2 regions of the Limnohabitans sp. 103DPR2 genome follow, and region 2 is predicted to be linked to the other one. Evidence: predicted binding sites of a transcription regulator. Region 2 holds the regulator's gene; the other holds the start of a gene.
What was found. The regulator NrdR, encoded in region 2, represses ribonucleotide reductase genes. The targets are predictions, from matches to a motif close to CACNANATNTNGTG.

Region 1: L103DPR2_RS13555 (ribonucleoside-diphosphate reductase subunit alpha) is a predicted target of NrdR. The motif match lies at 2,087-2,100, and genes of this name have one in related genera.

What each region holds. Positions count from the first base shown of each region.
Region 1 covers NZ_CP011834.1:2,804,563-2,808,972, forward strand. The annotation lists gene ffh (signal recognition particle protein) at 1-16, opposite strand, end outside; gene L103DPR2_RS13540 (cytochrome C assembly family protein) at 95-901, shown strand; gene L103DPR2_RS13545 (PP0621 family protein) at 898-1,158, shown strand; gene ampD (1,6-anhydro-N-acetylmuramyl-L-alanine amidase AmpD) at 1,190-1,759, shown strand; gene L103DPR2_RS13555 (ribonucleoside-diphosphate reductase subunit alpha) at 2,238-4,410, shown strand, end outside.
Region 2 covers NZ_CP011834.1:2,315,321-2,319,730, forward strand. The annotation lists gene L103DPR2_RS11070 (lytic transglycosylase domain-containing protein) at 1-512, shown strand, start outside; ZMP/ZTP riboswitch at 545-708, shown strand; gene glyA (serine hydroxymethyltransferase) at 765-2,009, shown strand; gene nrdR (transcriptional regulator NrdR) at 2,006-2,455, shown strand; gene L103DPR2_RS11085 (GspH/FimT family pseudopilin) at 2,535-3,146, opposite strand; gene L103DPR2_RS11090 (type IV pilin protein) at 3,257-3,694, shown strand; gene L103DPR2_RS11095 (hypothetical protein) at 3,688-4,236, shown strand; gene L103DPR2_RS11100 (hypothetical protein) at 4,218-4,410, shown strand, end outside.

The DNA of each region.
Region 1 (4,410 bases), 490 kb from region 2:
TGAGGGCGGAAGCCATAGGGAAAATTTCTCATAAACCGCTAGGTTTTGCGCCGATTGCCAGATTGCAAGGGCTCAAAACGCTAAACTAGGAAGCATGATTTTAGCCAGTCCATCTGATTTGGCGATGTGGTTGACGCTTTTAACTGCCATCGCTTATGCCATTCCCGCCATCACGGCAGATCGAATGGGCCCCAGCTTGGCACGCCGCTATTTGTGGCTCGCTTGGCTCTTGCATGGCGCCACCATTGGCATTGGCCTCTTGGGTGAAACACCGCGCTTTGGCTTTGCCCCCGCTTTGTCCGTCACGGTTTGGTGGGTTCTCACAGCCTACGCCGTCGAAACCCAATACTTCCCGCAATTGAAAGCGCGTTGGACCATGGCGGCCTTGGGCAGCGCCGCTGTGGCACTGGCTTGGGTGTTTCCTGGTCATGCACTTCAAGTCACCGCCTCCATTTGGCTACCCCTGCACTGGGCTTTGGGCATTGCCTCCTATGGCATGTTTGCCGCGGCCGTCATTCATGCAGCACTCATGACCAGCGCCGAAATTGAAATCCGACAAGGCAATGAAAACCAAAGTGGCTTGCCCTTGCTCACGCTAGAGCGGCTCATGTTCCGATTTGTGATGCTGGGCTTTGTTCTGCTCACCCTCACCCTCATTGCGGGCTTTGCTTTTGGCGAGCAGCTCTATGGTGCAGCGGGCGCGCATTGGAAATGGGACCATAAAACTGTCTTCTCCATCCTGTCCTGGCTCACCTTTGGCGCCTTGCTGCTGGGCAGACATCAATTTGGCTGGCGCGGCCGACGTGCTGTTCGCGTACTTTACTCGGGCGCCGCGCTGCTGCTGTTGGCTTATGCGGGCTCGCGTTTTGTGCTGGAAGTCGTTTTGGGGCGCAGCCTTTGAAAATTCTGCTGTTCCTGCTGACGATTTTGTTTGCGGTTTGGCTGTGGCGCAGAAACCGCTTGAATGCCTTGAACGAGCGCAAGTCCAAGTCCGCCGAAACCCATCCAGCCCCCACTCCCCCCACCTCAGAGCCCAGCCCCATGCAGGCATGCACCCAATGCGGTGTGCACATGCCCGCGGCTGACATGGTGCAAGGGCAGCGCGGCATTTACTGCTCTCAGGTGCATTGCCAAGCCGCCTCGGACACCCGGGTCTAAACAGCCCTTCATCCCTCACGACGCCCACACCATGCGCTTCGATCAATGGCAAAACGGCTGGTGCCAAGCGGCTGAGAAATGTGTGTCACCCAACCATGGCGCGCGGCCAGCGCAAGCCAAGATCGATTTGATCGTGGTTCACTCCATCAGCTTGCCACCGGGTGAGTACGGCACACAAGCTGTGCAACAGTTGTTCACCAACCAACTGGATTGGGACGCACACCCTTACTTTCAAAGCATTCGCGGCCTGGAAGTGTCTGCGCATTTCTTCATTGAGCGGCAAGGCAAAGTCTGGCAGTTCGTCAGTTGTGACGACCGTGCATGGCATGCCGGCGCTTCACATTACCGTGGCCGCGGCAACTGCAACGACGACTCCATTGGCATTGAACTGGAGGGCCTGGAAGGTGAAACTTTTGAAGCCGCCCAATACGACAGTTTGACGCAGCTATGCCAAGCCTTGAAACAACAATACCCCATCGCGTATCTGGCCGGTCACGAACACATCGCGCCGGGTCGCAAAAAAGATCCAGGACCTGGATTTGATTGGGCACTGTTGCAAAAAAATGTCGCGTGGCCGCCTCAGTACTTTCCCGAATTTTGAAAATATTTTTGAATATCCAAAAATATTTGGAGTGCCCTTGAGGCACTTTTTTTTGCACCAAGCAGGCGCATGCTTGTCACTTGTGAAATCAGGGGAATTCTCAAATCCTTGAATTTGCAAGGCTTTGCGCAAGCAAATGCAAGCCAAAGCACGCCAGCCCTCATTGGCCATTCAAACAGACTGATTTGATGCGCATTTCAAGGCATCGTTTTGATGCCCCAAATTTGCTCTTTTTTTGTTGGACAAATGCGCTCTCCTTTGTCAAGAAGTTTGTAGGCACCCAAGCTAGCCTGTACACTACCCCTAGTGGCTTGAATTCACCCCAGACCCCAGATATAGTGTCCCAACGCCAAAGACACTGTTCGGTGAAATACCAGAAAACAAGCCACTTTGACGACCCCGTTTGACTGCTCAACCAAGCCCCCGCAAGGCTGCAGCCAACCAGAATTTTGAACCGACACTGACCACAGAGAACGCTATGCAAATTGAGCTAAATCCGACATCGAACCCCCAAGGCTTCTTGGGTGCCAACGATGCATCCACCGCATCGGCTGCGGCACCCCATGCTTTGGCCAACTACCAAATCATTCGCCGCAATGGCGCTGTGGTGCCCTTCGAGCCGAACAAAATTGCGGTTGCCTTGATGAAAGCCTTTTTGGCGGTTCACGGTACGCAAGGTGCGGCTTCTGCCAGCGTGCGAGAAGTGGTGGACGGCCTCACCCAAAACGTGGTGCGCGCCCTGATGCGCTCACGTCCTGGTGGCGGCACCTTCCACATTGAAGACGTGCAAGACCAAGTTGAGCTGGGCCTGATGCGCAGCAGCAACCACGAAGTCGCTCGTGCCTATGTGCTCTACCGTGAACGTCGCACCCAAGAACGCGCCCAAGTCAAAGAAGAAAAAGCCGCGGTCAGTGCCCACCCCACCTTGCACGTTTTGGACGGCGGCCAGCGCGTGCCCCTCGACGTCAACTATTTGCAAGGCCTCATCGTCAATGCTTGCCACGGTTTGGGCCAAGACGTCCATCCCGATCCCATCGTGGCCGAAACCATGCGCAACCTCTACGACGGCGTGCCCATGGAAGAGGTTTACAAGGCGTCCATCTTGGCGTCTCGCACCCTGATCGAAAAGGATCCTGACTACACCTACGTCACAGCCCGTCTCTTAATGCACACCATTGCCAAAGAAGTTTTGGGCCAAGAGGTGCTCTTGAAGGACATGGCTTCTCACTATGTGGACTACTTCCCTGGCTACATCAAAAAGGGTGTCGACAACGGCTTGCTCGACGAAAAACTCCTGCAATTTGACCTGCGCAAGCTGGCCACAGCCCTGAAAGCCGAGCGCGATCTGCAGTTCGATTACCTCGGCCTGCAAACTTTGTACGACCGCTACTTCTTGCACGTTCGCAAAACACGCATCGAGTTGCCCCAGTCTTTCTTCATGCGCGTCGCCATGGGCCTGGCCCTGAACGAAGCCGACCGCGAAGCCCGCGCCATCGAGTTCTACGAAGTCCTGTCTTCATTCGACTTCATGTCCAGCACCCCCACACTGTTTAACAGCGCAGGTTTGCGCTCACAGCTGTCCAGCTGCTACCTCACCACGGTGCCTGACGACCTCGACGGCATCTACGAGTCCATCAAAGAAAACGCTTTGCTGTCTAAATTTGCAGGCGGCTTGGGAAACGACTGGACGCGCGTTCGTGCTTTGGGCAGCCACATCAAGGGCACCAATGGCGAATCACAAGGCGTGGTGCCTTTCCTCAAAGTGGTCAACGACACCGCTGTGGCGGTCAACCAAGGCGGCAAGCGCAAAGGTGCGGTCTGTACTTACCTCGAAACTTGGCACCTCGACATTGAAGAGTTCCTGGAACTGCGCAAGAACACCGGCGACGACCGCCGCCGCACGCACGACATGAACACCGCCAACTGGATCCCCGACTTGTTCATGCGCCGTGTCATGGAAAAAGGCACTTGGACTTTGTTCTCGCCTTCCGATTGCCCCGATTTGCACGACAAGTTTGGCGTTGAGTTCGAAAAAGCCTACGTGGCTTACGAGCAAAAAGCTGCCGCCGGCGAAATCAAGCCCAGCCGCACCATCCAGGCCAACGACCTGTGGCGCAAAATGCTCTCCATGCTGTTCGAAACAGGCCATCCTTGGATCACTTTCAAAGATGCTTGCAACATTCGTTCACCTCAGCAGCATGCTGGCGTGGTGCACTCCTCTAACTTGTGCACCGAGATCACCTTGAACACCAGCGACACCGAAACAGCGGTGTGCAACTTGGGTTCGGTCAACTTGCCACAGCACTTGATGGACGGCCCCAACGGCAAACAAATCGACCACGCCAAACTGCAGCGCACCATCAAAACGGCCATGCGCATGCTCGACAACGTGATCGACATCAACTACTACGCGGTCAAAAAAGCGCGTGACTCCAATATGCGTCACCGCCCCGTGGGCTTGGGCCTCATGGGCTTCCAAGACGCGCTGTACCAAATGCGTGTGCCTTATGCCTCCCAAGAAGCCGTGCAATTTGCCGACACGTCCATGGAAGCCATCTGCTACTACGCTTACTGGGCTTCTACCGAGTTGGCTGCCGAGCGTGGCAAGTACTCTAGTTACAAAGGTTCTTTGTGGGACCAAGGCATCTTGC
Region 2 (4,410 bases):
TAGCGGCCCCGGCCACCGACCTGGATCCCGATCAATTGGCCTTGGTTCAAGCCATCCGAAGCAAATACCGCATTGCACCCGAACCGCTGAACGCTTTGATCCTGGAAGTTTTCGACTTGGCCAACCGCGGCAATCTCGACCCCACCCTCATATTGGCGGTGATTGGCGTCGAGTCCAATTACAACCCTTTTGCCAACAGCCCCACCGGCGCCAAAGGTTTGATGCAAGTGTCGCCCGACACGCACTCTGATCAGTTCGAGCCCTATGGCGGACCGATGGCCATTTTTGACCCCAAAACCAATTTGCGCATTGGCGTCAAAATTTTGAAGGAATGCATCAACCAGTCGGGCAGTTTGGTTGAAGGCCTGCGCCTTTACAAGGCTGGGGAAGAGTCAATTTCACTTGAAACAGACTACATTGCGCGGGTCCAGGCCGAGCAAAACCGCCTCAAAGACGCCCTTCCAAAGCCCCCAGCCCCCGTCAAATCGAGCGGGCCAAAAGCGGCCAAATAAGCCCCTCCCCAGGCCCTCTCCTAGGCTACACTCTAGGGGTACGCAACTGGCGATAGGAGCCTGGTGTTGGCATTCAATGCCCCCAGCCTCTGACGTGGATACGAAAGGGCTTTGCCCCTCTTAAAACCACTGGGGAGCGTGCACCTTGCGCAGGTGTTGTGGCACAAGGTTTCAGCCGTTCGCCTGGGCAGCCCATGCCATGTTGGAACTTTTCTTCCAGCGCAGCAAGGAACCATCATTTGAAGGCCTGCCATGTATTCAAGAAACATTCTGATTGAACAAACCGATCCCGAAATTTTTGCGGCCATTCAAGCCGAAAACGCTCGCCAAGAGCACCACATCGAGCTGATCGCCAGCGAGAACTATGCTTCGCCCGCCGTCATGGCCGCGCAAGGCTCTCAGCTCACCAACAAATACGCTGAAGGCTACCCAGGCAAGCGCTATTACGGCGGCTGCGAATATGTCGACATCGCCGAGCAATTGGCCATCGACCGCATCAAACAAATTTTTGGCGCAGAAGCTGCCAACGTGCAACCCCATTGCGGCGCCTCCGCCAACGAAGCGGTGTTCTTGGCTTTCTTGAAGCCTGGCGACACCATCATGGGCATGAGCTTGGCAGAAGGCGGTCACCTCACGCACGGCATGCCCCTCAACATGAGCGGCAAGTGGTTCAACGTGGTGAGCTACGGCCTCGATGCCAACGAAGCCATTGACTACGACGCCATGGAAAAGAAGGCGCACGAAACCAAACCCAAGCTGATCATTGCCGGCGCTTCGGCCTACAGCCTGCACATTGACTTTGCTCGCTTTGCCAAAGTGGCCAAAGATGTAGGTGCCATTTTCTTGGTCGACATGGCGCACTACGCAGGCCTCATTGCCGCCGGTGTGTACCCCAACCCTGTGCCCCACGCCGACGTGGTCACATCCACCACCCACAAGAGCTTGCGCGGCCCTCGCGGCGGCATCATCTTGATGAAGGCCGAGCACGAAAAAGCCATCAACAGCGCCATCTTCCCTGGCCTGCAAGGCGGCCCGCTCATGCACGTCATTGCAGCCAAGGCTGTGGCTTTCAAAGAAGCCATGGCACCTGAGTTCAAGGCGTATCAAGCACAAGTGGTGAAGAATGCCCAAATCGTGGCAGAAGTTCTCACCCAACGCGGCTTGCGCATTGTGAGCGGCGGCACACAAAGCCACGTGATGTTGGTCGACCTGCGCTCCAAAGGCATTACCGGCAAAGTGGCCGAGGCCGCCCTGGGCCAAGCGCACATGACCATCAACAAAAACTCGATTCCCAACGACCCCGAGAAACCCATGGTCACCAGCGGCGTGCGCATTGGCACACCCGCCATGACCACGCGTGGCTTCAAGGATGAAGAAGCGCGCATCACGGCTCACCTCATTGCCGATGTGCTCGACAATCCAAACGATCCCGCCAACATTGAAGCCGTTCGCGCCAAGGTCAACGCCTTGACCGCCCGTTTCCCTGTTTACAAATGAAGTGCCCCTTCTGCAGCCACAACGACACCCAAGTGGTGGAGACGCGGCTGGCTGAAGATGGCGACCTGATTCGCCGCCGCCGCCAATGCGCGGCGTGCGAAAAACGCTTCACCACCTACGAGCGCCCGGAAGTTACTTTTCCGGCCATCGTTAAAAAAGATGGTCGCCGAATTGAGTACGAACGCGTGAAGTTGCGCGCCAGCATGAACTTGGCCTTGCGCAAACGTCCCGTCAGTACCGAACAAGTCGACTCGGCCATTGAGCGCATTGAAGAAAAGCTACTGAACTTAGCGCAACGCGAAATTGCATCCAACAAAATTGGTGAGTTGGTGATGCGCGAGCTGAAGAAACTCGACAAAGTGGCCTACGTTCGATTTGCCAGCGTGTACCGCAGTTTCGAAGACATCGACGATTTCAAATTGTTGGTAGACGAAGTTAGCAAGTAATTTCACTTTAATTTTCTACACAGTCATCGCCAAGACTGGCAGGTTCGTAAGCTTCTTGCCGCGCCAGTGCAGGGGCTCATTAGCCCGGGCAATCCTCGATCAACAATTTCTCCAGGCGCGGACGACCCACCGCATTGACCACCACGCGCCAGCCAGTGCTGTTCTTTGTTTGCCGCTCACAGACCGTTAAGGTGCCCGCTTGAAATGCGCTATTCAAAGCCAAACTGCGGCCACTCGCACCAAACGAGATAAAACGATTGACCGTGGCATTGCCACTGGCTGAAACAGTGCGATGCAAAGTTTCGTGCTGCGCCAAGCGCAGCTCCCCTTCATCCCAAATGCCGTTGTTGTTGTCATCCTCAAACATCAACCAACCTTGGCGCCACACGTTGGCAAAAGGGCCATCGCTGCTCACATGACAGCGCAGCAAAGTGCTACCACTGCCAAGTGCCGAGTTGCTCGTTGTACTTTTGGCCGCTGCACACAGCGTGACGCGCTTTTCCAAACGCAAGGCTTGGGTTCTGCTTGTTAGAACGGCACTGTGCAAATCTTGTGCAGCGGTTTGAAGGTGGGCGCTGGTTTGCAAGCCCTGCAGGGCGGAAGCCGCCACACCACACAATAAAACCACAATGAAAAGTACAAACAGCGTGTCTAGCAAACTGTGGCCTCTTTGATTCGAAAATTGTGACATGGCAGGATGGTGCTTTGCACAGTTGGCTGCGCCATTGCATCGCCCCACATCACGCGTTGTCTGCAAGCACTTGTGAGCCTTGCGTCTTCCGTTTGAGAGATGCTTCACACATGCATCCAAGCAACAAACCTCAGCTTCAAGGCTTCACGCTGATTGAATCCGTCTTGAGCATCGCGCTGCTGGCCATCTTGTTAGGGATTGCATTGCCAAGCCTTGAACAGCAATGGCTCAAAACTCGGCGGCAAGATGCCCACAACGCATTGGAACAATTGCACCTGCGTCAATTGCAGTGGCGCGGTTTGCACACGCAATACGCCAGCACCTTGTCGGAATTGTCTTGGCCCAACGCTACGTCAACGGCAGGACACTACACACTCAAGGTGCAAAACGCCAACGCACAAAGTTTTGAATTGCAGGCAACTGCCGTTGGCTTGCAAGCGCGTGATGAACCGTGTCTTGTCATCAGTTTGCGTTGGGACGCAGAGGGCATTGTGCAACGCACTAGCAAGCTCCAAAATTCAGATCCAGGGCGGTGCTGGCCATGGTGAACCTGCTCTTAGGCCTGACTTTGGGTTTGAGCCTGCTTGCAGCCGCCAGTACCTGGGCTGCATTGCAATGGCGCAGCGATCGGCACATTGTGCAGCGCAGCCAAACCCAGCAAGAACTTCGCGCCTTGATGGACACCTTGGTGCACGACCTTCGGCGCGCACAATTTCAAGGTGAAGCCAAAGATCTGCAGATCAGCCCTCATCAAATATTGTTCACTGTGAATCGCAACGACAACGCCCTGCGCGACAACAACGAATGCAGTGGCTTTCGATTGAACGGCACCATTTTGCAAACACAAACCTCTTGTCAACCCGCGGTGTGGACCAGCTTGAATGACAACCGGAGTTTGCAAATTTTGGCGCTTAATTTTCAATGGGAATGTGACGCTGACAGCAACAGTCAAGGCGACTTGCTCTCTCTTGAAATAAGGAGTCAGGCCACCCAAGAGCCCGTACCCGCCACTTGGCAACGACATGTTCGCATGCGCAATGTGCATGCGCGCACGCGCCCAACAACAGCGTCATGCACCAGCGCGGCTTAGCCACACTTTGGGCCAGCACCGTGCTGCTGATCCTCACAGGTTTGTGGGGCTGGCTCTGTTTGCAAGCGGTTAATGTCGAGAAGCTTCGCAGTCATCAGCAAATGCATGCAGCCCAAGCACTGGCCAACTCGGAAGCCCTTTTAGAAACAACTTTGGCGCATCTAGAGCAAGCCT